DNA from 2 places in the Priestia sp. TRM10 genome. Region 1 is predicted to be linked to the other one. Evidence: a T-box and tRNA genes for the amino acid it is inferred to sense, from the RefSeq annotation. Region 1 holds a T-box; the other holds one or more tRNA genes.
What was found. A T-box is a leader RNA that pairs with one kind of tRNA and senses whether it is charged. The one in region 1 lies ahead of pheS (phenylalanine--tRNA ligase subunit alpha), so its partner is inferred to be a tRNA-Phe.

Region 1 (11,908 bases):
AAAAATTGTTGCATATTTTTGAGTGCTCTGCTAAAATAGTTTTTGTTGCACTTTAAGCAATCTGTTGACATGCTCAGTTGAGATGTGATATGATTTCTAAGGTAAATTGAATACTTGTTTGTGGAAAGAAGAGGCACCCGCTTCTCACCTGATTGACGCAGCTATTGCAGTTGATAGGTTTCAACACAACTTTTATGATTATATAAAAGCTAACGTGTGGGTGCTCTGTGCTCACACGTTTTTTATTGACTACTATCAACAGAGTGCTTCAATCCCAAACGTATTCCCTATAAAACCTTGGAGGTGGCTACTTATTAGCAAAGATAACACTTTAATCAATGAGAGCATCCGCGCTCGTGAGGTACGCTTAATCGATCAAAACGGAGATCAAGCCGGAATTAAATCTAAGCAAGAAGCGCTTGAAATGGCAGGCCGTGTAAACTTAGATCTAGTGCTAGTGGCGCCAAACGCAAAACCACCGGTATGCCGTATTATGGATTATGGTAAATACCGTTTCGAGCAACAAAAGAAAGAAAAAGAAGCACGTAAAAATCAAAAAGTGATCAATATCAAAGAGGTTCGCTTGAGCCCTTCTATTGATGAACATGATTTCAATACAAAGCTTCGCAATGCACGCAAGTTTTTATCAAAAGGTGATAAAGTAAAAGCGGCTATTCGTTTCAAAGGTCGTGCCATTACTCATAAAGAGATTGGTCAGCGTGTACTTGACCGTTTTTCAGAAGAATGTGCAGATATTGCTGCTGTAGAATCTGCTCCGAAAATGGACGGTCGTAGCATGTTTCTTGTGCTTACGCCTAAGACGGATAAATAATTTTTAAAATTAGATGAGGAGGAACATCTCATGCCAAAAATGAAAACACATCGTGGAGCTGCAAAACGTTTCAAGAAAACTGGATCTGGTAAACTTAAACGTTCTCACGGTTACACAAGTCACTTATTTGCAAACAAATCAACAAAACAAAAGCGTAAACTACGCAAAGGTGCTCTTGTAAGCTCTGGAGACTACAAACGCATCAACCAATTATTACACAACGTTAAGTAATTTATAGTTAGATACACAGGAGGGAATTATTATGCCACGCGTAAAAGGCGGAACAGTGACGCGTCGTCGTCGCAAAAGAGTACTTAAGTTAGCTAAAGGTTTTTTCGGTTCTAAACATCGTTTATATAAAGTAGCAAATCAACAAGTTATGAAATCTCTAATGTATGCATACCGTGACCGTCGTCAAAAGAAACGTGACTTCCGTAAACTATGGATCACACGTATCAATGCGGCTGCACGTACAAACGGTCTTTCTTACAGCCGTTTAATGCATGGTCTTAAACTAGCTGGTATCGAAGTTAACCGTAAAATGCTAGCAGACCTAGCTATCACTGATGAGAAATCATTTGCTGAATTAGCAAACGCTGCAAAAGCTCAACTAAACAAATAATATAAAGGTGTCCAAGCGGCACCTTTTTTATTTGGACGAAAAAAGCTCTGCTCTTTATAATGAAGAGGAGAGCTTTTCTATTAAGGAGTTATATATGGTAATTTATTATGTCATTGTAAATATAATTGGCTTACTCATAATGAGAGAAGATAAAAAAAGAGCCAAACAGCATGCTTGGCGCATTTCAGAAAAAACGCTTTTTCTAATCGCCCTGCTTGGAGGAGCGCTTGGCGGAATCATTGGAATGTACACTTATCGTCATAAAACGAAACATCCAAGTTTTAAAATTGGCTTTCCGCTTTTTATGCTGCTCCACATTGCTTTAATCTACATAATATTGAAATAAAAAGGAGAATACTTTATGAACTTTACACAGTTATTTTCAATGCAACACGAGCTTGATACACATATTGAACAAAAACACGGATTACAGGAAGAATCATTAATTCAACGTAAAACGCTAGCTCTTCTTGTGGAATTAGGAGAGCTTGCAAATGAGACGCGCTGCTTTAAATTTTGGAGTTTAAAGAAACCGGCAGAACGAGAAGTAATCTTAGAAGAGTATGTAGACGGAATCCATTTCATTCTTTCTCTAGGACTTGAAATAAATATTGACCAAGAAAAAGATTTTAAAAAAGAAGAAAATGACAATAATATAAATGAGCAGTTTTTATACGCATATCAAACCATTTCTGCCTTTCAAGTCAATCAAGAGGAACAGCACTATGAGGAAATGTTCTCGTCTTATTTACAGCTTGGCTATCTTCTAGGCTTTTCGGCTGAGGATATCAAACGTGCATATTTAGAGAAAAATGAAGAAAATTTTAAGCGTCAAGAGCAAGGATATTAGAATAAAAGGTTCTTTTTCGATATAATGAAGAAGAATTTACCTTTAAGGAGGCTGAACAGGGTGGCTAAACTTGATGAAACTCTAACAATGCTTAAAGACTTAACAGACGCAAAAGGAATTCCGGGAAATGAACGTGAAGTTCGTGCCGTTATGGAGAAGTACATATCATCTTACGCAGACGACGTGACAACGGACCGTTTAGGAAGCTTAATTGCAAGAAAAGTAGGAGATGAGAATGGTCCCAAAATTATGATTGCGGGTCATTTAGATGAAGTCGGCTTTATGGTAACAAATATTGATGACAAAGGATTTATTCGTTTCCAAACTGTTGGAGGCTGGTGGTCACAAGTTATGCTTGCCCAGCGTGTCACAATTGTTACTTCTAAAGGAGATGTGACAGGGATTATCGGTTCAAAACCACCGCATATTCTTCCTCCAGAGGCGCGAAAAAAACCGGTTGAAATTAAAGACATGTTCATTGACATTGGAGCAAGCAGTAAAGAGGAAGCGACAGAGTTTGGCATTCGTCCTGGAGACCAAGTTGTCCCATATTTTGAGTTTACTGTGCTGCAGAATGAAAAAATGTTGCTAGCAAAAGCTTGGGATAACCGAATTGGTTGTGCTATTGCAATCGATGTTTTAAAAGGATTAAAAAATGAAAATCATCCAAATGTTGTTTATGGAGTTGGTACTGTTCAAGAAGAGGTTGGTTTACGAGGTGCTCGCACATCTGCAACGCAAATTGAACCTGATATTGCATTTGGTGTTGATGTTGGGGTTGCAGGAGACACACCTGGTGTAACAGAAAAAGAAGCATTAGGTAAAATGGGGAATGGTCCTCAAATTATCCTTTATGACGCTTCAATGGTTTCTCATAAAGGCCTTCGTGACCTTGTAACAGATACAGCAGATGAGTTGAATATTCCGTATCAGTTTGATGCAATGGCAGGCGGTGGAACGGATTCTGGTGCTATTCACCTTACAGCAAACGGAGTTCCTGCGCTTTCTATTACAATTGCAACGCGTTATATCCACTCACATGCTGCAATGCTTCATCGTGATGATTATGAAAATACAGTGAAGTTGATTACAGAAGTTGTGAAGAGACTTGACCGTGACAAAGTAAATGAAATTACATTTAGCTAATAAAAAAGGAGCTCATATGAGCTCCTTTTTTATTAGCTACTTAATCCTTGTTCAAGGGTTGAAAGCATCTCTTCTTGATCCTCGCGATTTGAATGTTCCCAAATAATTTCAAATAAAACACCAAGACCAGGAAGCATTTTTTCTTCCTTACTTTCGATTGCATCTTTAATTGTTGCTTCAAGCTCTTGTTGAGAATTACCGGATACATTCGATATAATAGCATTGCGCAAGTTTAAATCCATTCTTTATCACCTCGTTACATTGTAATGAACAGTTTTATTATTTTCAGGTGAAAGGAATTATATGTATTGTGAGCATACTTTTAGAAGCAGAGATTGAATCAGCAACAAATGCTGTAGAAGGAGATATATTGTGAAACGAATTGACTCAGTAAAAAATCCGCGTGTAAAAGCGTGGAAGAAGTTAAAAACACGAAAAGAGCGAGAAAAAGAAGGTCTTTTTCTCGTTGAAGGCTATCATCTTGTTGAAGAAGCTTTAAAGCATGGCGTTCGAGAACTCATTATGAGTGAAGAAATTGCACTTCCAAGCCATTGGGATGTGAAGGAATGTGAAGTGTATATTGTTCCTAGTTCACTTATTAGAGAAATAGCGGATACTGAAACAACACAAGGAATCCTAGCGGTTTGTGAAATGAGAGAAGAAGATAAAGGGGAAACTGCTGAAAAAATTTTATTAATTGATGGTATTCAAGACCCTGGAAACTTAGGGACGATTATTAGAACGGCAGAAGCATCTGGCATTGAGCTTGTTGTATTAGGAAAAGGAACAGTAGACCTTTATAACGGGAAAACTATTCGTTCTACACAAGGTGCTCTATTTCATGTGCCAATTATTAGGGAAGACCTTGATGCATTTATTTCTGAGCTTAAGGAAAGAGAAGTCCCCGTGTATGGTACATCTTTGAAAAACGCTTTACCATATCGTGAAGTTGAAAAAAGTGAAAAGTTTGCTATTCTGCTTGGGAATGAAGGAAGTGGTGTAAAGGAAGAATATTTAGAGATGACAACTCAAAACCTTTATATTCCGATTATCGGGAAAAGTGAATCGTTAAACGTAGCAGTTGCAGCAGGCATTGTCCTTTATCATTTCGTTTAATCCTTTGTTGCATCCTGCATATGTTTTACCTATAATAGTTCTATAAGAAATAAAATATAGCTGTAAAAACAATGACAGAGAATAGTAGCTTATGTTTCACAATCAGGGAGAAGATGCCGTGACTGAAAGCATTTTTGTGGAGAAACGAAGTGAACGTTCACCTCTCGAGTTGGCACTGGGACCATTTAATTTTAAATGTAAAAGTGTACCGGTAAAATGCCGTTATTGAAATAAAGTTGAATGATATCTTTATGATACATTAACAAGGGTGGTACCGCGATCAAACCTCGTCCCTTTCTAGGGATGGGGTTTTTTATTGTTGTTTTTTAGAATACAGCACAGAAGTTAAAAGGAGGATGTTAGTTCATGAAAGAACGTTTGCAAGAGCTGAAAGAAGAAGCGTTAGGAAAAGTGGAAAGCGCACAGAATTTAAAAGAAGTCAATGACGTTCGCGTTGCATATTTGGGGAAAAAAGGTCCTATTACAGAAGTTCTTCGCGGCATGGGGAAGCTGTCAGCAGAGGAGCGTCCTGTTATTGGATCATTAGCAAACGAAGTACGTGAAGAAATTGCCTCTCAAATTGCGGCAAAACAAGCTCGTCTAGAAGAGGAAGAAGTAGAGCGTCAACTCGCTTCAGAAACAATTGATGTAACATTACCTGGGCGTCCTGTGAAAACAGGAAATCATCATCCGCTTACGGCTGTTATTGAAGAAATGGAAGATCTATTCCTTGGGATGGGTTACAGCATTGCAGAAGGTCCTGAAGTTGAAAAAGATTACTATAACTTTGAAGCTTTAAATTTACCAAAGGGTCATCCTGCTCGCGATATGCAAGATACGTTTTACATTACAGAGGATACGCTGCTCCGCACGCATACATCTTCTGTTCAGGCTCGTACAATGGTTGCATGTGAAGGCAAGGGTCCTGTTAAAATTATTTGCCCTGGTAAAGTGTATCGTCGTGACAATGATGATGCAACACATTCACATCAGTTTACACAAATTGAAGGTCTTGTTGTTGATAAAGATATTCGTATGAGTGATTTAAAAGGAACGCTAGAAGTATTTGCGAAAAAAATGTTTGGAGAAGAGCGTGAAATTCGTCTTCGTCCAAGTTTCTTCCCGTTTACAGAGCCATCTGTAGAAGTTGATGTTTCTTGTTTCAAATGTTCTGGTAAAGGGTGTAACGTTTGTAAGAAAACAGGCTGGATTGAGATCCTGGGAGCAGGTATGGTGCATCCAAACGTACTTGAAATGGCTGGCTTTGACTCAAAAGAGTATCAAGGATTTGCATTTGGAATTGGTGCAGAGCGTATCGCCATGCTGCGCTACGGAATTGAAGATATTCGTGAATTCTATACAAACGACGTTCGATTCACAACACAATTTAAAAGAGCATAAGAGGAGGTTCTAATATGTTTGTATCTTATCGTTGGTTAGAGCAATATATTGATTTAGAAGGAATTGACCCAAACGAATTAGCAGAGAAAATTACCCGCACAGGAATTGAAGTAGAAGGCGTAGAAACGTTAAATAAAGGAATCAAAGGCGTTGTTGTTGGTCATGTTTTAGAATGTGAGCAGCATCCAAATGCTGATAAATTAAATAAATGTCTTGTTGATGTTGGAGAAGAAGAACCTGTACAAATTATTTGTGGTGCTCCAAATGTTGCTAAAGGCCAAAAGGTAGCAGTAGCAAAAGTTGGCGCTGTGCTACCAGGAAATTTCAAAATTAAAAAAGCAAAGCTTCGTGGTGAAGCATCTCATGGTATGATTTGTTCTCTTCAAGAGCTTGGTATTGAAGGTAAGCTTGTTCCAAAAGAATACCAAGAAGGCATCTTTGTATTTGCAGATGATGCGGAAGTAGGGCGCGATGCACTTGAGCTTTTAAATCTTGATGACCATGTTCTTGAGCTTGGCTTAACGCCAAACCGTGCGGATTGCTTAAACATGCTTGGAGTTGCATACGAGGTTGGAGCTATCCTAGATAACGAAGTGAAATACCCAAGCATTGAGCTTCAAGAAAGCAGTGAAAAAGCAGAAGACTATATTAGAGTAAACGTGGAAGCAAAAGAAGATAATCCACTTTATGTTGCCCGCATTATTAAAAATGTAAAGATTGGACCATCTCCATTATGGATGCAAACACGTCTAATGGCAGCTGGCATTCGTCCGCATAACAATGTGGTTGATATTACAAACTACGTTCTTTTAGAATATGGGCAACCTCTTCATGCCTTTGACTATGATCGACTTGGCTCAAAAGAAATTCTCGTTCGTCATGCTGTAGAAGGAGAAAAAATTACAACGTTAGATGATCAAGAAAGAACGTTAAAAGGGGATCATCTTGTTATCACAAACGGAGAAACGCCAATTGCTCTTGCTGGAGTAATGGGGGGAGCGGACTCTGAGGTGAAAGATGATACAATAAATGTCTTGTTAGAATCTGCTTACTTTGCTGGTTTGAGCATTCGTAAATGTTCTAAAGACCACGGTCTTCGAAGTGAAGCAAGTGCTCGTTATGAAAAGGGAATTGATCCAAATCGCGTTCGTTCGGCTTCTGAGCGTGCAGCAGCTCTTATTGCTGAGTATGCAGGTGGAGAAGTAGTAAGTGGAGTTGTTGAGGCAAATACGTTAGATGCCGAGCCGAAAAGAGTAGACGTTACTCTTGCTAAAATTAATGGTGTACTTGGAACAGAGCTTACAGCTGATGAAGTAACAAGCATCTTTAATCGTCTTCGCTTTGAAGCTGTTGCAGATGGAGAACAAATTTCTGTAACAGTTCCAACTCGTCGTGGAGATATTACGATTAGCGAAGACTTAATTGAAGAAGTTGCTCGTTTATATGGATATGATCATATTCCTACAACACTTCCTGTTGGGGAATCAACGCCAGGACAGTTAACAAGTTATCAAGAAAAACGCCGTCGTGTCCGCCGCTATCTTGAAGGAGCAGGAATGCTTCAAGCCATTACGTATGCTCTAACAAGTGAAGAAAAAGCCGAGCAGTTTGCACTTGAAGTGTCAAAACATGTTCGTCTTGCTATGCCAATGAGTGAAGAGCGTTCAACGCTGCGTTTAAGCCTTATTCCACATTTGTTAGAAGTTGTAAAACACAATATTGCTCGTCAGCTTGATTCTGTTGCTCTATACGAAACAAGCTCTGTTTTCCTTTCAAAAGAAAATCAAGATTTACCAACTGAAAGAGAACATTTAGCAGGTGCTGTTTCAGGGCTTTGGCATATGCATATGTGGCAAGGGGAGAAAAAGGTTGTTGATTTCTTCACTGTAAAAGGGATTTTAGAAGGGCTATTTGATGTTCTTGGACTAGCAGAACGCATCGAGTTCCAAGCAAGTAAGCATGACGGAATGCATCCAGGTCGAACAGCAGCTATTTCATTAGATGGAAAAGAAATTGGGATTATTGGTCAAGTTCATCCTCACACAGCAAAACGCTATGATGTTCGTGAAACATATGTATTTGAACTTGATTTACAAACGCTTCTTTCAGCAGATGTTGAGGATGTTGTTTATGAAACAATTCCGCGCTTCCCATCTATTACTCGTGATATTGCTCTTGTGGTTGATAAAGGTATTTCAGCTGGTAAGCTAGAGCAAGAAATCCGTGGTACGGGTGGTAATCTATTGAAAGATGTAAAAGTTTTCGACCTTTATGAAGGTGAGCACGTTGAAGAAGGTAAAAAGTCAATTGCTTTCTCTCTACGTTATTTAGATCCAGAGCGCACGTTAACAGATGAAGAAGTAACTTCAACACATGAAAAAGTATTAGAAGCTCTTCATACTAAATTTGATGCATCACTACGTTCTTAAGTTAGAAAAAGGGAGAAGTCTTTGACTTCTCTCTTTTTATTTCTCTAAAAATCAATTTCTTGACCTGGCAAATTTTGATCCTGTATAGTTGTTGAAAAGTTATGTTGTAAAGAATATTAAGAGTATTTACTTAAAAGTTCTACATTTTTAAAATAGAAAATACATTAAGAGTGTGGCACAATGACAGTAAATGTTTATAATGAAGAAGTAAAAGAGTGTCATAGAATTTTTTACATAAGGAAGCTATTTTACAAGAAATGGTGTTTCCTTCTTCATATCATCCGTGTTATGATATAGAATAGGATTTTTGTGGGAACGGAGGATCTTTTGTGTCAAAACGGAGAAGAAATCGAACAACGGTCGACATATATGGGCAACAGTATAATATAATAGGTGATGAAAGTACAAGCCATGTACGCCTTGTCGCTTCGATTGTTGATGATAAGATGAGAGAAATTAACTTAAAGAACCCACAACTAGATATTAATAAACTAGCGGTCTTAACAGCTGTAAATGTTGTGAACGATTATATAAAATTAAAAGAAGAAGTTGAAAGATTAGAAGAGGAACTCATAAATAAGAAGGAATGAAGAACTATGCTCGTCGATATTATAGTGTTAATAATGTTATGCTACGGGTTTTTAATTGGCTTAAAGAGAGGATTAATTCTACAAGTAATTCGTCTTGTTAGCATTGTTCTTTCCATTTTCGTAGCTTACATGTACCATGAAGCTCTTGCTGAAAAACTTCAGCTATGGATTCCGTATCCGTCTGTTGAAGGAGGAAATGCTGTATCTCTTCTTGTACAAAGTTCTTATGCAGAAGAGCTATTTTACCGGATCATCTCATTTGCTATTCTTTTCTTTTTAACAAATTTGGTGATTCATATTATTGGCTCGCTCTTTGATTTTGTAGCGCAGCTTCCGATATTACGTCATTTTAATAAATGGGCAGGAGCCATCCTTGGATTTGTAGAGATTTATGTAATTGTTTTTATTGTGTTGTATATTATTGCACTGCTTCCTGTCGGCGGTATACAAGCACAAGTTCAAAACTCATCTCTTGCAGGGATTATTGTAAATCACACTCCATATCTCTCTGATATGATTCCAGAGCTATGGGGGAAAGATATGTAAAAAAGCTTGGCGATTTTTCGTCGAGCTTTTTTATGTTCTTTTGTAGAGAGAGAAAGAAGAAAGGGTAGAAGAAGATGGTTAGCCTTGTAAAATGAGCTTCTTCGCTTTCATAAGCAAAATACGATATGATAATAAAGTTAATATGCTTCTAGGCTATAAGGAGGCAGAGATTGTACTTTTTTAAAAAAACTTTGTATCATCTTCAATAGAAGAACGTATAAGAAGTGGGTGTGAAAATGAATAAAAAAGAGATTATTAAACTTTTGGAAAAGATTGCTGTATATATGGAGTTAAAAGGAGATAATGCATTTAAAATTTCGGCCTTTAGAAAGGCGGCAGGTGCACTTGAGAATGATGAGCGCAGCTTGAGTGAAATTGAAAGCTTCACATCTCTTGCAGGCATTGGAAAAGGAACTAGTGCTGTTATTGAAGAGTATATTCAAGATGGACAATCTACTGTGCTAGAAGAGTTAAAAAAAGAAGTTCCAGAAGGATTAATTCCTCTTCTTGATTTACCAGGATTAGGTGGAAAAAAGATTGCAAAGCTTTATCAACAGCTGAATGTTACGGATATGGTCACATTAAAGGCTGCCTGTGAAGAAGGAAAAGTACAGGAACTTAGCGGCTTCGGTAAAAAAACAGAGGAGAAAATTCTTGCTGCAATCGAGGAATATGGGACACGTCCTGAACGATTGCCACTTGCTATTATGTTACCACTTGTGGAAAAAATCGAAGAAACGCTTGCTGATATGAAAGGCATTATTCGTTTCTCACGAGCAGGCAGCGTACGCCGTATGAGAGAAACAGTGAAAGACTTAGATTTTATTATTTCTACAGAAGAGCCGTCTCTTGTTCGTGATAGCTTACTCGCAATGCCGTCTATTAAAGAAATAATTGCAAGTGGAAATACGAAAGTATCGGTTGTGCTTGAAGATGTTTATGATATATCTGTTGATTTTCGTCTTGTAGAAGACAAGGCATTTCCCACAACGCTTCATCATTTTACAGGCTCAAAAGATCATAACGTCAGAATGAGACAGCTTGCGAAAGAACGTGGAGAGAAAATTAGTGAATATGGTGTTGAGAATATAGAAACAGGAGAAATCCGTACGTTTTCATCTGAAGAAGAGTTTTATAACTATTTTAACTTACCGTTTATTTTACCTGAAATGCGTGAAGATGGAACAGAAGTAGATAAGCTAACGAAAGAAGATCGCTTTATTTCACTTCAAGACATAAAAGGAGACGTGCACATGCATTCCACATGGAGTGATGGCGCATACTCTATCGAAGAAATGGTGGAAGCATGCCGTGCAAGGGGCTATGAGTACATGGCAATTACTGACCATTCCCAATATTTAAAAGTGGCAAATGGACTAACACCAGAACGAATTCGTAAACAGCGAGAAGAAATTAAGAAGCTAAATGAAAAATATGATGACTTTACAATCCTTTCAGGAATTGAGATGGATATTCTTCCTGATGGTACATTAGATTATGATGATGAAATTCTACAGGAAATGGATATTGTTATTGCTTCTATCCATTCAAGTTTTTCTCAGCCTCGAGAAGTTATTATGGAGCGATTAAAAACAGCTCTTAATAGTCATCATGTCGATATTATTGCACATCCAACAGGAAGACTGATTGGACGAAGAGACGGATATGACGTTGATATGGATTTGTTAATTGAGCTTGCTCACGAAACAAAAACAGCACTTGAACTCAATGCCAATCCACATCGCTTAGACCTTGCTTCTCATCATTTGAAAAAAGCACAAGAGCAAGGAGTAAAGCTTGTAATTAATACAGATGCACATAATCTGGACATGCTTGAAGATATGAAAGTTGGGGTGTCGACAGCTGTAAAAGGCTGGATTCGCAAAGAGAGCGTTATTAACACATATCCTTTAGAAGAATTGAGAGCATTTTTAAAACGTAATGATTAATACAAGGAAAGCAAGGTTTAAAAGGAGTGAACATGTTTGCAAGCGCGCATTTTAAAAACATTAGAGTTCGATAAAATTAAAGAAGGTCTGTTAAAACATGCAGCATCTTCACTAGGACGAGAGAAAGTAGAGAGTCTTCGCCCGTCCATAAGTTTCACAGAAGTAGAAGCTTGGCAAAACGCAACTGATGAGGCAGCTCAAGTGCTTCGGGTGAAAGGAAATGTTCCACTTGGCGGTATCCATGATATAAAAGCAAGTGCTAAAAGGGCAGAGATCGGTGGAACACTTTCAGCAAGTGAGCTACTGGAAATCTCAAGCACAATTTATGCAACAAGACAGCTTTCAATATTTATGGAAAGTTTAGAAGAGAATACAGACCTTTCATTACCTATTTTGAAAGGGTATATTGAAGGTTTTATTATCTTAA
Region 2 (11,908 bases), on a different contig from region 1:
ATATTCACAAGTTATACACAGTTCTTTATCTAGCTCTTTCATAATTGGTGCTTCTTCTGTTTCATCAACAATAATATCAAGCGCAAGCTCTACGTGCTCAAGGCAACAATTCACTTTCATATTTTCTTCTCCTTTACGTTTTCTTCTTTCTGTGGACAAAATAATACACAGAAAATTCTGGAGTTATCCACAAGTTATTAACGTAAAAACAGGAGAAAGATTTTCTCCTGTTTTACTTTGGTTCTTCCACAAGTTTTAACGTTTCGTTTTTCTTCTTTCCATTGCGATAAAACGTAACATCTAATGTATCATTGACTCCTTTTTGATACAAGTATTTGCGTAGGTCAATGATGTTTCGCACTCGATGTCCATCCATCTCCACAATAACATCATATTCCTTTATTCCAGCTTTAGCTGCTGGTGAAAGACGAGAAACGCGGAGCACTGCTACTCCCTCTACAATGCTTTTTGGCAACTTTAATGTTTCTTGTAGATGATAACCTGAAATTTGCGACAGTGAAAGAGTACTTACGCCAATATACGGTCTGTGGACTTCTCCATCTTTTTCAAGATCTTCAATAAACGGTCGTGCTGTATTAATCGGGATTGACAACCCAATTCCTTCAACGGCATCTTGAGCAATTTTCATGGAGTTGATACCAATAACTTTGCCTGCTACATTAATAAGAGCTCCACCGCTATTTCCAGGGTTAATTGCTGCATCTGTTTGAATAACCTCTGCTTGCCAGTCTGGGTTTCCGTCATTGTTTAAGTCTTGAGGAATTAATCTGTTTGTACCTGAGATAATTCCTTGTGTGACAGAACCTGCAAACTGAAGACCGAGAGGATTACCAATTGCAATTGCAGGTTCTCCTGCTTTAATACGGTCTGAGTCTCCAAATTCAGCGAGTGTTTTAATATTCTTACCATCAATCTCAATGACCGCTAAATCTGTTAAATCATCTCCACCACGTACTTTTCCAGCAATACGTGATCCATCTTTTAAACTTACTTCAATCTCATTTGCACCTTCAATAACATGATAATTGGTGACAAGATATGCTTTATTTCCACTCTTTTTATAAAGGACTCCTGAACCTGTTCCAGCTTCAGCTGATTCACTCTCATCTTCCCAGAAACCACTTTTTTGGATGTTCACAATCCCCACAACAGCATCAGATACTTTATCAACAGCTTCAGTAATGTCTGTTGTCACATCAATCGAAACAGACTGCTCTTCTGAAATGTTGTTTCCCTCTTTATTACTGCTCTCTGTGCGGCTTGATAAAATACCATTTCTCTCTAAGGCAGGAAGAGCAAACAGGATAAGAATAGCACCGATAATTGCACCAATAAGACATGTAAAAAATATAGTTCTCTTTCTTCCTTTCCGTTCATCGTAAAGCCCCACTTCAAACATTCATCCTTTCTCACATTAGACATATGCTTTTATAGTATGGATGTTTGAAGTTTTTCTATCCTTCATTTAGAGGGATTTACGTGTGTGAAAGATCAATAAGAGGCGTTGGCTTTTTCGGATCAGTATCATGAATATTGAACTGAATGCCAACTCCATGGTCTTTTTCTTTTAATGTTTGCTCTGCTGTCATTCTAGCAAGTTCTTTCATATTGTTATCTTGGCTTAGATGAGCTAAGTAAATATATTTTGTATGGTCTCCAATTACTTCTGACAAAGCGATAGCTGCATCTTCATTCGATACGTGACCAAGGTCGCTCAAAATACGTCTCTTAATATTCCACGGATAATGTCCCATGCGAAGCATCTCAACATCATGATTGCTCTCAAAAATGAAGGCATCGCTATTTCTAACAATGCCTTTCATTCTATCGCTAACATATCCGGTATCTGTTAAAAGAGTGAGCTTTTTTCCTTCACTATGAAACGTGTAAAACATTGGCTCTGCCGCATCATGGGAAACCCCAAATGATTCTACTTCAATTCCTCCAAAGCTTTTTACATCTCCAATTTCAAATGAAAACTTTTGCTCTGTTGGAACTGTCCCAATTAAGTGCTCCATTGCCTTCCACGTTTTTTCATTTGCGTAAAGAGGCAGTTTATATTTTCTTGCGAGCACCCCAAGACCTTTAATATGGTCACTATGCTCATGGGTCACTAAAATGCCTGATAAGTTCTCAATTGATTGATCAACCTCTTTAAAAAGTTGTTCCATCTTTTTGCCACTAAGTCCTGCATCAACTAGTAGTGATTCTTTTCCATTGCCAACAAAAAGAGCATTTCCTGTACTCCCACTTGCTAGCACACTAAATTGTAAACTCACCGTTCTCACTCCGTTTTTTTAACCATTACGTCTTTCTCTAATCAAGGGCTGTAACATAGTACACTTCAACCTCACCTTTTTTCTTATCCACAGTTACTCGCCATGTTGGGGCTAAGATTTGTGAATCAGTTGCAGGTGGGAAGTACGCGTAATATCCTAAATCCATGCTAACTTTACTACCTTGATTAACTTTATTACTATTATACAGTTCGGTAACAGCATTCACTGGACTTTTCACAGTTTCAGCTTCTGTTCTCTGTTCAAACTGCTCTAGCATCCTTTGTTTGTAAGATACCATTTCGTTCTTTTCATTAAGTTGAATGGTAATAAAAGTTTTAGTGTTATCATAAACAGGCTTCTGTCTATACAACTGGGCAAATGTAATTTGTCCACCATCTTTATCAATCTGTACTAGCTTATACTGATCACCATTTATCATGTTCTTTTTCACAAAGTCTTCTAATTTGTTCTTTTCATCAGAAGAAGGTAAAGATGTTGGCTTTGTGAATTCTCCATGAAGCTCTTTTCCATCTTCCTGAACCTCAACCTTTTGGTCTTTTAAACTACTCGTTTCTTTCTCCGTAAATGTGTGAACATAAGCTTTAATATATCCTGCCTTCTGATTGCTGCTTGGGGTCTCTTTAAACGTAATATTGGCTTCTTGTAATAATTCTTCACCTGTTCGTTCTGAAATCATCTCAAGCTGGTTAGCTTCCCTTTTAACCATAAATTGACGAGCAAGAAAAAGGTCCAGGATAAAGAAGATAACGATAAAAATCGTTTTCGTCTTATTCCAATCCATCCTTATCTCCTCCTTGCTCTGCTTTATCTACAATTTTGTACCATATTCCATCATACTTATAAAACCAATATGGCTTGAGCGTAAGTACATTTGTAAAGTCTTTCTCTGTTTGTAGCTCATAACCTACTACAATATTTTTTAATTTGCTGTCATCAAAGTTTTCTCTTGCTTTAATTTCTTTTATAACATCTTCACCAGATGGTAATTTAATCTTTTTTCCATACTCGTCTGAAAGTTTTCCTAATTGAAATGTTGGACGTTTATAATCAGAGATATTTTGTCCTGAAGATTGTAACGTAACCTTCGACAAATCATCATCATTAAAAACAGGGTAATAATCTTCATGAAGCTGGAACGTTACGTTCTGAGCTTGAGTATCACTATTCCATTCTGTTAGATAATATGGATCTGTCCACCCTGCATGAGCATTTACAAAGTCAAATGATCTTTTTATCGCTCCCTCTTTATCTATAACTACATTTTGGTCAGCATCTTCATAGTTTGTGTATGCCATCAATGGTTTTGTCTTGGACAATTCCAACATCCGTTTTGAATCGTTATAAACGGTTTGACCTGAAAGCTCACTTTCTTCAACGATTTTCATATTATCAAACAATGCATTGCGAAACTTATCGGATGAAATCATTTCTTGTTTATAACTTTTTTGTTGAAGCGGTGTTGGTTGTTCTGGTAAGAAAAGAACTGATTGATCTTCTCTTTTAAATGCTATATAATCCTGTCCCTTGCTTTGTAGGTCTCGGTAATGTTTCTCCCATGCAACTTCATTAAATCCCTTTATATTTGCCTCGTAAATCTGTTCTGTTTCGTAATTAACAAAATAAATACGAACAGACTGCGATACATTATCCGCTTGACCTGGTTTAAGAATAATTCGATCAAATGTCCCAGATGGCATTGTCCCTTTTACTTCATACATACTTTGAAAAGTTGATAATGGCATCTCTGTTGGATAGATGATTTCCATTGTCTGATTCCCATGTACAAAATCATAGAAATCTTCTGGATCATCAAAAGAAGTATTCGAAATACGTACTACATCAGAGATAGACCATTTCTTCATCTCATTAGTCCATGTATCCATATCTTTATTGAAAAGTCCTTTATGAGTGGAAGCAAAGTGAGCTAAAATTAAGGACGGCTGAATGTGATCTTCTAACGTCTTAGTTTTGCCGATTTTCACATCATCTACATAAGATTGATTATCCATCTGTTTATATGTAGGCGTGTAGGTCCATAATGTCCACGTTAAAATAAGACTAATCAAAATTAAACATGACAATACTACGGTTTTGATATTTTCATATCTCATATCCATTCATCCTCGTCTTGTTCTACTTGTAAAGGAAGCGTAAAGTGAATGGTTGTTCCTTTTCCTTCTTTACTTTCAGCCCAAATTTCACCTTTATGAGCTTCAATCATTTCCCGGGCAATGGCTAAGCCAAGACCTGTTCCTCCAAGCTGTCTTGTTCTTGCTTTGTCAACTCGGTAAAAGCGTTCAAAAATTTTCTTTACTTTTTCACGAGGAATGCCCATTCCTTCATCCTTCACACTAACAAGAATGAAGAACTCTTGAGGCTGAACAGAGAACGTCACTTTTCCACCTTCAGGAGAATATTTAATTGCATTTGAAATAATATTATCTAATACTTGTGTAATCTTATCCTGATCAAATTGAATTGAGATTGGCCCTTCTGGCAGTTTACGAACAAACTCGATATTTTGACTTTTGCTCATATCAAAGCGATCAATAATATGGTTGTAAAAATCAATAAAGTCCACTTGTGATTTTGTCAAATGATAATCTCTGCTGTCCATTCTTGATAGCTGAAGCAAATCATTAACAAGCCGAATCATCCGCTCTGTTTCTGTTTGCGTAACGTCTAAAAAGCGCGGGGCAATCTCTTTATCTTGCCATGCTCCTTCTGCAAGAGCTTCTAAATAGCTGCGCATCGTTGTAAGTGGTGTGCGGAGCTCATGTGAAACGTTCGCAACAAATTCACGACGTTCACGCTCAATTTTCTCCTGCTCTGTAATATCATGAAGCACAACGATAATCCCATTAATAAATCCTGTTTCCTTCTGGATAGGAGAGACAGTAGCTCTTAGAATATATGGCTCATCATATTTATCAAATTCTAGAATAAGTGAATTTTGCTCTTCTAATAACGTATCAAACGTGTATTCTTTTTCAATGTTTAACAGCCTTAAGATAGATTCCGAAAGAACAGTTTCACGTGAAACATCTAACATTTGTCCAGCAGGCTCGTTAATTAAAATAACGCGACCTTTTCGGTCTGTTGCAATGACGCCATCTGTCATATTTGTTAATACAGAAGCAAGCTTCCGACGCTCCCCTTCTGTTGTTGCCTGTGCTTCTTGGAGTTTTCTCGTCAAATTGTTAAACGTAATGGCAAGCTGCCCAATTTCATCATAGCCATATACTTTTACTTTACGAGAGAAGTTTCCTTTCGCCATTTCAAGTGCTTGGCGACGCATGTCAGACATCGGTCTTGTGATTGTACGAGCAAGAAGGATCCCCAAAATAGCTGTGAGTAAAAGAGAAAGAAGCGTTCCTTTTGCAAAAATAGCGTTCACTTGTTTCATTTGTTCATAAAGAGATTCCATTGAAGCTTCAAGATAGATAGCTCCAATTGTGCCTTCACTAGAATTGACCGGAACAGCTACAACTCTCATTCTCTCGCCTTTTTCATTCACCATCATATTATTATAAGTACCGCCTGATAACGCTTTGTTCACAGGATCTGTAATAGACTTCTTACCAACAGTACTTTTAGCATCATAGTTTGAAACGGCAAGAACTTGATGATTTTTGTCCACAACGCTAATCTCACTAATATCCTCAGACTTAAAATCATTCAGAAGTTTGGCAATCTCCTCTTCTAAAGTTGGATCACCTTCACTCCTTTTCTCTGCCATTTCTTTTTCCACACTATAAGCGAGCACATCTACTCGCTCATTAATTGAATTTCTAAAGTTCGTAATATTGTTCTCTTCCTGTTTTTGAACAAAATAGGCCCCAATAATTTGGGTCGCAATTAAAATAAGTAAAATATAAATTAACACAAACTTAAAATGAATCGATTGAAAGAATCTAACCTTTTTCATTTCTACTACTCCTGCTCTGGATTACGGAGATAGTACCCCACACCTCTTCGTGTTACAATCCAAGTTGGATGACTTGGGTTGTCTTCAATTTTTTCACGTAAACGGCGAACTGTTACGTCAACAGTACGTACATCTCCAAAGTAGTCATAACCCCATACTGTTTGCAATAAATGTTCACGAGTCATAACTTGTCCAATATGTTTAGCTAAGTAATGTAGGAGCTCAAACTCACGATGAGTTAGTTCAATAAGCTCTCCACGTTTAGATACAATATACGCATCAGGATGGATCACTAAAGAGCCAATCTGAATTTCATTCTGTTGTCCTGCTTCAGAAGCTACTGCTTGATGACGACGCAGATTTGCTTTTACCCGAGCAATTAATTCCCTTGTGCTAAATGGTTTGGTGACATAGTCATCTGCTCCTAGCTCAAGACCTAATACTTTATCGATTTCTGAATCTTTAGCTGTTAGCATAATAATAGGCATTTCATATTTTTTGCGAATTTCTCGGCAGACTTCCATCCCATCTTTTTGAGGAAGCATAATATCTAATAAAACAAGTTCTGGTTGCACTTCTTCTACTTTTTCTAATGCTTCTACTCCATCGTAAGCGCAGTGAACTTCATATCCTTCTTTTTGTAGGTTAAATTTTAAAATATCCGCGATTGGTTTCTCGTCATCAACGACTAGAATACGTTTATCCATTTTATCCGGCTCCTTTAATTGCATAAAATCATACGAATACATCGTACCTTTATTATACTGCATACACACTTTAACATTCTAATATAGTTTGGTCTATATTGCTCATTTCCACTACAGGAAAGCCTCTAGACAGAGCTAGAGGCTTTTATTTTTCTATATTTATCTTTATTGTATATATCATGAAAAGTCAACCCTGGATGCCTTTTACAACTTTCTCTTTCTAAAAATAGAAATTTAGTTACTTAAAATATAAAAAGGCATTTTTTCCAACTTTATTAATGTATCATACCTTAAAAAAGATATCACTGATAAAGGAAAATTTGTAATTCATTTGTATTACTTTTGTCATATGTGAAAAGTCTTTTTTCCATACAAAAAACACGACAAATATTGTCGTGTTTTAGAAGTGGCTCAGGACGGAATCGAACCGCCGACACATGGATTTTCAGTCCATTGCTCTACCAACTGAGCTACTGAGCCATGGCGGTCCCGACGGGAATCGAACCCGCGATCTCCTGCGTGACAGGCAGGCATGTTAACCGCTACACCACGGGACCAAACCGTGTTAAAGTATGTATTATAAAGATGACCCGTACGGGATTCGAACCCGTGTTACCGCCGTGAAAGGGCGGTGTCTTAACCGCTTGACCAACGGGCCACATTGATTAATATCTTAGCGACATTGATTATATTATCATCACTTTAAATATAAAGCAATAGTATTTTAGAAATTTATTCACTTTTTTTGAAAAAAATTTTAAAAAAAGAAAAAAAGCCTGCAATTTGCAGGCTTTTCCCTTTATCTTGGACCATATACGCTGCGAATAACGTTTGTTTGTGTACGATCAGGACCGACTGAAAAGACTGATAGCGGAATTCCTGTAAGTTGTGATACACGTTCAATATAATGACGAGCATTTTCAGGTAGCTCACTTAAAGATTTCACACCTGTGATATCTTCAGTCCAGCCAGGCATTTCTTCATAAACAGGTTCACATTCTGCTAATGCTTTTAAGCTTGCTGGGAATTCTTCGATAACTTCCCCTCTATAGCGATATGCAACACAGATTTTCACTGTTTCAAGGCCTGTTAACACATCAATAGAGTTAAGAGATAGGTCTGTAATACCGCTAACACGACGAGCATGACGAACAACAACGCTATCAAACCAACCAACGCGGCGTGGACGACCTGTTGTTGTACCATATTCACGTCCAACTTCACGGATTTGTTGACCAATTTCATTATCTAACTCTGTTGGGAAAGGACCGTCACCAACACGTGTTGTATAAGCCTTTGCTACTCCAACAACGTGCTTGATTTTACTTGGACCAACACCAGAACCAATTGTTACGCCACCTGCTACAGGATTTGAAGATGTAACAAATGGATATGTTCCTTGGTCAATGTCTAGCATAACGCCTTGTGCTCCTTCAAATAGAACACGACGACCTTCATCAAGAGAATCATTCAAAACAACAGATGTATCACAAACATATTTTGCAAACTGTTGACCATATTCATAATACTCATCTAAAATATCTTCAATCTTGAAACCTTCTACTTCGTACATTCTTTCAAGAAGACGGTTTTTCTCTTTTAGATTCTGTTTTAATTTTTCTTCGAATGATTCACGATCTAAAAGATCTGCAATTCGGATTCCAACTCGGGCAGCTTTGTCCATGTATGCTGGGCCAATTCCTTTTTTCGTTGTTCCGATCTTGTTTGCTCCTTTTCGCTCTTCTTCTACTTCATCTAATTTGATGTGGTATGGAAGAATAACGTGCGCACGGTTACTAATACGTAAATTATCTGTTGTTACATTACGATCGTGTAAATACTTAAGTTCTGTGATAAGTGCTTTTGGATCTACAACCATTCCATTTCCAATAACACAAATCTTATCACTATAAAAAATTCCTGAAGGAATTAAATGTAGTTTATATGTTTCACCATTGAATTTAATTGTATGTCCTGCATTATTTCCACCTTGATAACGAGCAATTACCTCAGCATTTTCTGAAAGGAAGTCAGTAATTTTACCTTTTCCTTCGTCTCCCCACTGTGTACCAACAACTACTACAGAAGACATATGATCGCACCTCCGCCTTTACAATTAGAAGTCTATTTCCTTATTGAACGTTCTAAGTGTACCAATTTAAGATTTGCAAGTCAACAAAACACGAACAATTAATATTTCCTTTTCAAATATGTTCGCCTAAAAAGCGTTTTCTTTATTCTAAAAAAGTAAAAAACCTCTTCATCAATTATGAAGAGGTTTCTATGAAGCTGGCGGAGGTGCACTTGCATCATCAAAACGCCGCTCAAGGTTTACGAATTTATTATATTCTTTTACGAAAGCAAGCTGAACAGTTCCAACAGGACCATTACGCTGCTTTGCGATAATAATCTCGATAATGTTTTGATTTTCTGTTTCTTTATCATAATAATCATCACGATATAAGAAAGCTACAATATCAGCATCCTGCTCAATACTTCCTGATTCACGAATATCAGACATCATTGGACGCTTATCTTGTCTTTGTTCAACTCCCCGAGAAAGCTGTGAGAGCGCAATTACAGGGACTTCTAACTCACGAGCTAACCCTTTTAAGGCACGTGAAATCTCAGAAACTTCCTGCTGACGGTTTTCACCTTTATGGCGTCCACTACCTTGGATAAGCTGTAAATAGTCAATTAAGATCATTCCAAGGCCATTTTCTTGTTTTAAACGTCGACATTTTGCTCTAATATCTCCTACACGTATCCCAGGAGTATCATCAATATAAATCCCTGCATTTGAAAGAGAACCCATTGCCATCGTCAATTTGCTCCAGTCCTCTTGAGTGAGATCCCCAGTTCTCATATTTTGAGCATCAATGTTTCCCTCTGCACATAGCATACGCATAACAAGCTGCTGAGCACCCATCTCAAGACTGAAAATAGCCACATTCTCATCTGTTCGGGTAGCTACGTTTTGTGCAATATTTAATGCGAAAGCAGTTTTCCCTACAGAAGGACGAGCCGCAACAATAATGAGGTCATTTCGCTGAAATCCTGCGGTCATTCGGTCTAGCTCAGTAAAACCTGTCGGGATACCTGTAATATCTCCCTTTCGATTTTGAAGTTCTTCAATATTGTCATATGTTTCAACTAAAACATCACCAATGCTTTGAAAAGCTCCTGTATTTTTACGCTGAGCTACTTCTAAGATACTTTTTTCAGCATCATGTAAAAGCGCCTCAACATCATCCTCCCTTGTATAACTATCAGAGGCAATTGTTGTTGAAGTACGAATAAGACGACGCAAAATGGATTTTTCTTCTACTATTTTGGCATAGTATTCAATATTTGCTGCTGTTGGTACTGATTCTGCTACATCACTTAAGTAAGATACGCCCCCTACTTCTTCAAGCGTCTTTTGATCAGCAAGCTCAGACGTTACAGTGACAAGGTCAACAGGTTCCCCTTGATCTGCTAGTGTAAGCATACAGTTGAAAATACGCTGATGTGCAGCTCTATAAAAATCTTCTGGAATCAAAATCTCAGAAGCCATTGTTAATGCAGATGGCTCTAAAAAGATTGCCCCAAGCACTGCTTGTTCTGCTTCAATATTCTGGGGCGGAATACGATCTGCAAACAAATCACTCATAGTTATTTGCCCCTTCATTTCCATTATTTTTATTCGCTATGAATGATAATAGACAGCCTTCATGCTGTCTATTATCTTCATCTCTATAGTTATCATTAAGCTTCTGTAACATGTACTTTTACCGTTGCTGTCACTTCAGGGTGAAGCTTAACAGGAACGTTTGTATAGCCTAAAGCACGAATAGCATCATCAAGTTCAATTTTACGTTTGTCTACTTTGATATTATGCTTTTTCTTTAATTCCTCAGCAATCTGCTTACTTGTAACAGATCCAAATAAACGGCCACCTTCACCAGATTTAGCTGTTAGCTCAACCGTTAAAGCCTCAAGTGTCTTTTTAAGCTCTTGGCTTTCTTTTAGCTCCTCTGCTTCAACCTCTTTTTGTTTTTTCTTTTGAGCATCAAGTTGTTTAACATTACTGTTTGTTGCTTCAACAGCTAAACCTTGTTTTAATAGAAAGTTATGTGCATAGCCATCAGCTACGTTTTTTGTTTCTCCTTTTTTACCTTTACCTTTTACATCTTTTAAAAAGATTACTTTCATGATTGTGTTCCTCCTTCCAGGTACTCATCAATGACTTCTTTTAATCTATTTTCAGCTTCATCGATATTGATATTTTGCAACTGTGTAGCGGCATTTGTCAAATGTCCGCCTCCTTGTAGACCTTCCATAACGACTTGAACATTCACATTTCCTAATGAACGAGCACTAATTCCAACTTGGTCGTCTTCACGCTTAGCAATAACAAAAGAGGCGACAACACCGTCAATTGAAAGCAATGTATCTGCTGCTTGAGCAATAAGAACTGGGCTAAAAGCAACGTTCTCTGGGGCTTTTGAGATAGCAATCCCTGCTTTATATATACAAGCTTTTTCGATAATCTTTGCCCGCCTAACATAGTGATCCATATCTTCCTTTAAAAACTTTTGCACAAGCACAGTATCTGCACCTTGTGAACGTAAGAAAGAGGCTGCATCAAATGTTCGAGATCCTGTACGAAGCGTAAAGCTTTTCGTATCTACAATAATCCCTGCAAGCAATGCTGTAGCTTCAAGCATATTAATACTAAAACGCTTTGGTTGATATTCTAAGAGCTCTGTTACAAGCTCAGCTGTTGAAGAAGCATATGGTTCCATATATACAAGAAGAGGGTTTTTAACGAAGTCTTCTCCTCTTCGATGGTGGTCAATAACGACAACACTATCTATTTTATTAAGCAAACGTTCTTCGATAACAAGAGATGGCTTGTGGGTATCCACCACAACAAGGAGCGATTGATCCTGAGCCATATTAAGTGCCTC

Region 2: it has a tRNA-Phe gene. The T-box ahead of pheS (phenylalanine--tRNA ligase subunit alpha) is inferred to sense a tRNA for this amino acid. The anticodon was not compared.

Annotation. Positions count from the first base shown of each region.
Region 1 is NZ_JBJZOT010000015.1:1,261,651-1,273,558, reverse strand. It holds ribosomal protein L20 leader region at 120-249, shown strand; gene infC (translation initiation factor IF-3) at 290-832, shown strand; gene rpmI (50S ribosomal protein L35) at 863-1,063, shown strand; gene rplT (50S ribosomal protein L20) at 1,095-1,454, shown strand; gene ACK3CR_RS23320 (DUF1294 domain-containing protein) at 1,549-1,800, shown strand; gene ACK3CR_RS23315 (dUTP diphosphatase) at 1,816-2,304, shown strand; gene ACK3CR_RS23310 (M42 family metallopeptidase) at 2,365-3,450, shown strand; gene sspI (small acid-soluble spore protein SspI) at 3,483-3,692, opposite strand; gene ACK3CR_RS23300 (TrmH family RNA methyltransferase) at 3,823-4,566, shown strand; T-box leader at 4,629-4,864, shown strand; gene pheS (phenylalanine--tRNA ligase subunit alpha) at 4,933-5,967, shown strand; gene pheT (phenylalanine--tRNA ligase subunit beta) at 5,982-8,396, shown strand; gene zapA (cell division protein ZapA) at 8,726-8,986, shown strand; gene ACK3CR_RS23280 (CvpA family protein) at 8,993-9,532, shown strand; gene polX (DNA polymerase/3'-5' exonuclease PolX) at 9,769-11,481, shown strand; gene ACK3CR_RS23270 (endonuclease MutS2) at 11,518-11,908, shown strand, end outside.
Region 2 is NZ_JBJZOT010000011.1:29,251-41,158, reverse strand. It holds gene ACK3CR_RS08635 (CxxH/CxxC protein) at 1-120, opposite strand, end outside; gene ACK3CR_RS08630 (S1C family serine protease) at 233-1,420, opposite strand; gene ACK3CR_RS08625 (MBL fold metallo-hydrolase) at 1,497-2,300, opposite strand; gene ACK3CR_RS08620 (two-component system regulatory protein YycI) at 2,338-3,102, opposite strand; gene ACK3CR_RS08615 (YycH family regulatory protein) at 3,089-4,432, opposite strand; gene walK (cell wall metabolism sensor histidine kinase WalK) at 4,429-6,249, opposite strand; gene yycF (response regulator YycF) at 6,255-6,956, opposite strand; tRNA gene ACK3CR_RS08600 (tRNA-Phe) at 7,364-7,436, opposite strand; tRNA gene ACK3CR_RS08595 (tRNA-Asp) at 7,438-7,513, opposite strand; tRNA gene ACK3CR_RS08590 (tRNA-Glu) at 7,543-7,614, opposite strand; gene ACK3CR_RS08585 (adenylosuccinate synthase) at 7,756-9,048, opposite strand; gene dnaB (replicative DNA helicase) at 9,238-10,608, opposite strand; gene rplI (50S ribosomal protein L9) at 10,704-11,150, opposite strand; gene ACK3CR_RS08570 (DHH family phosphoesterase) at 11,147-11,908, opposite strand, start outside.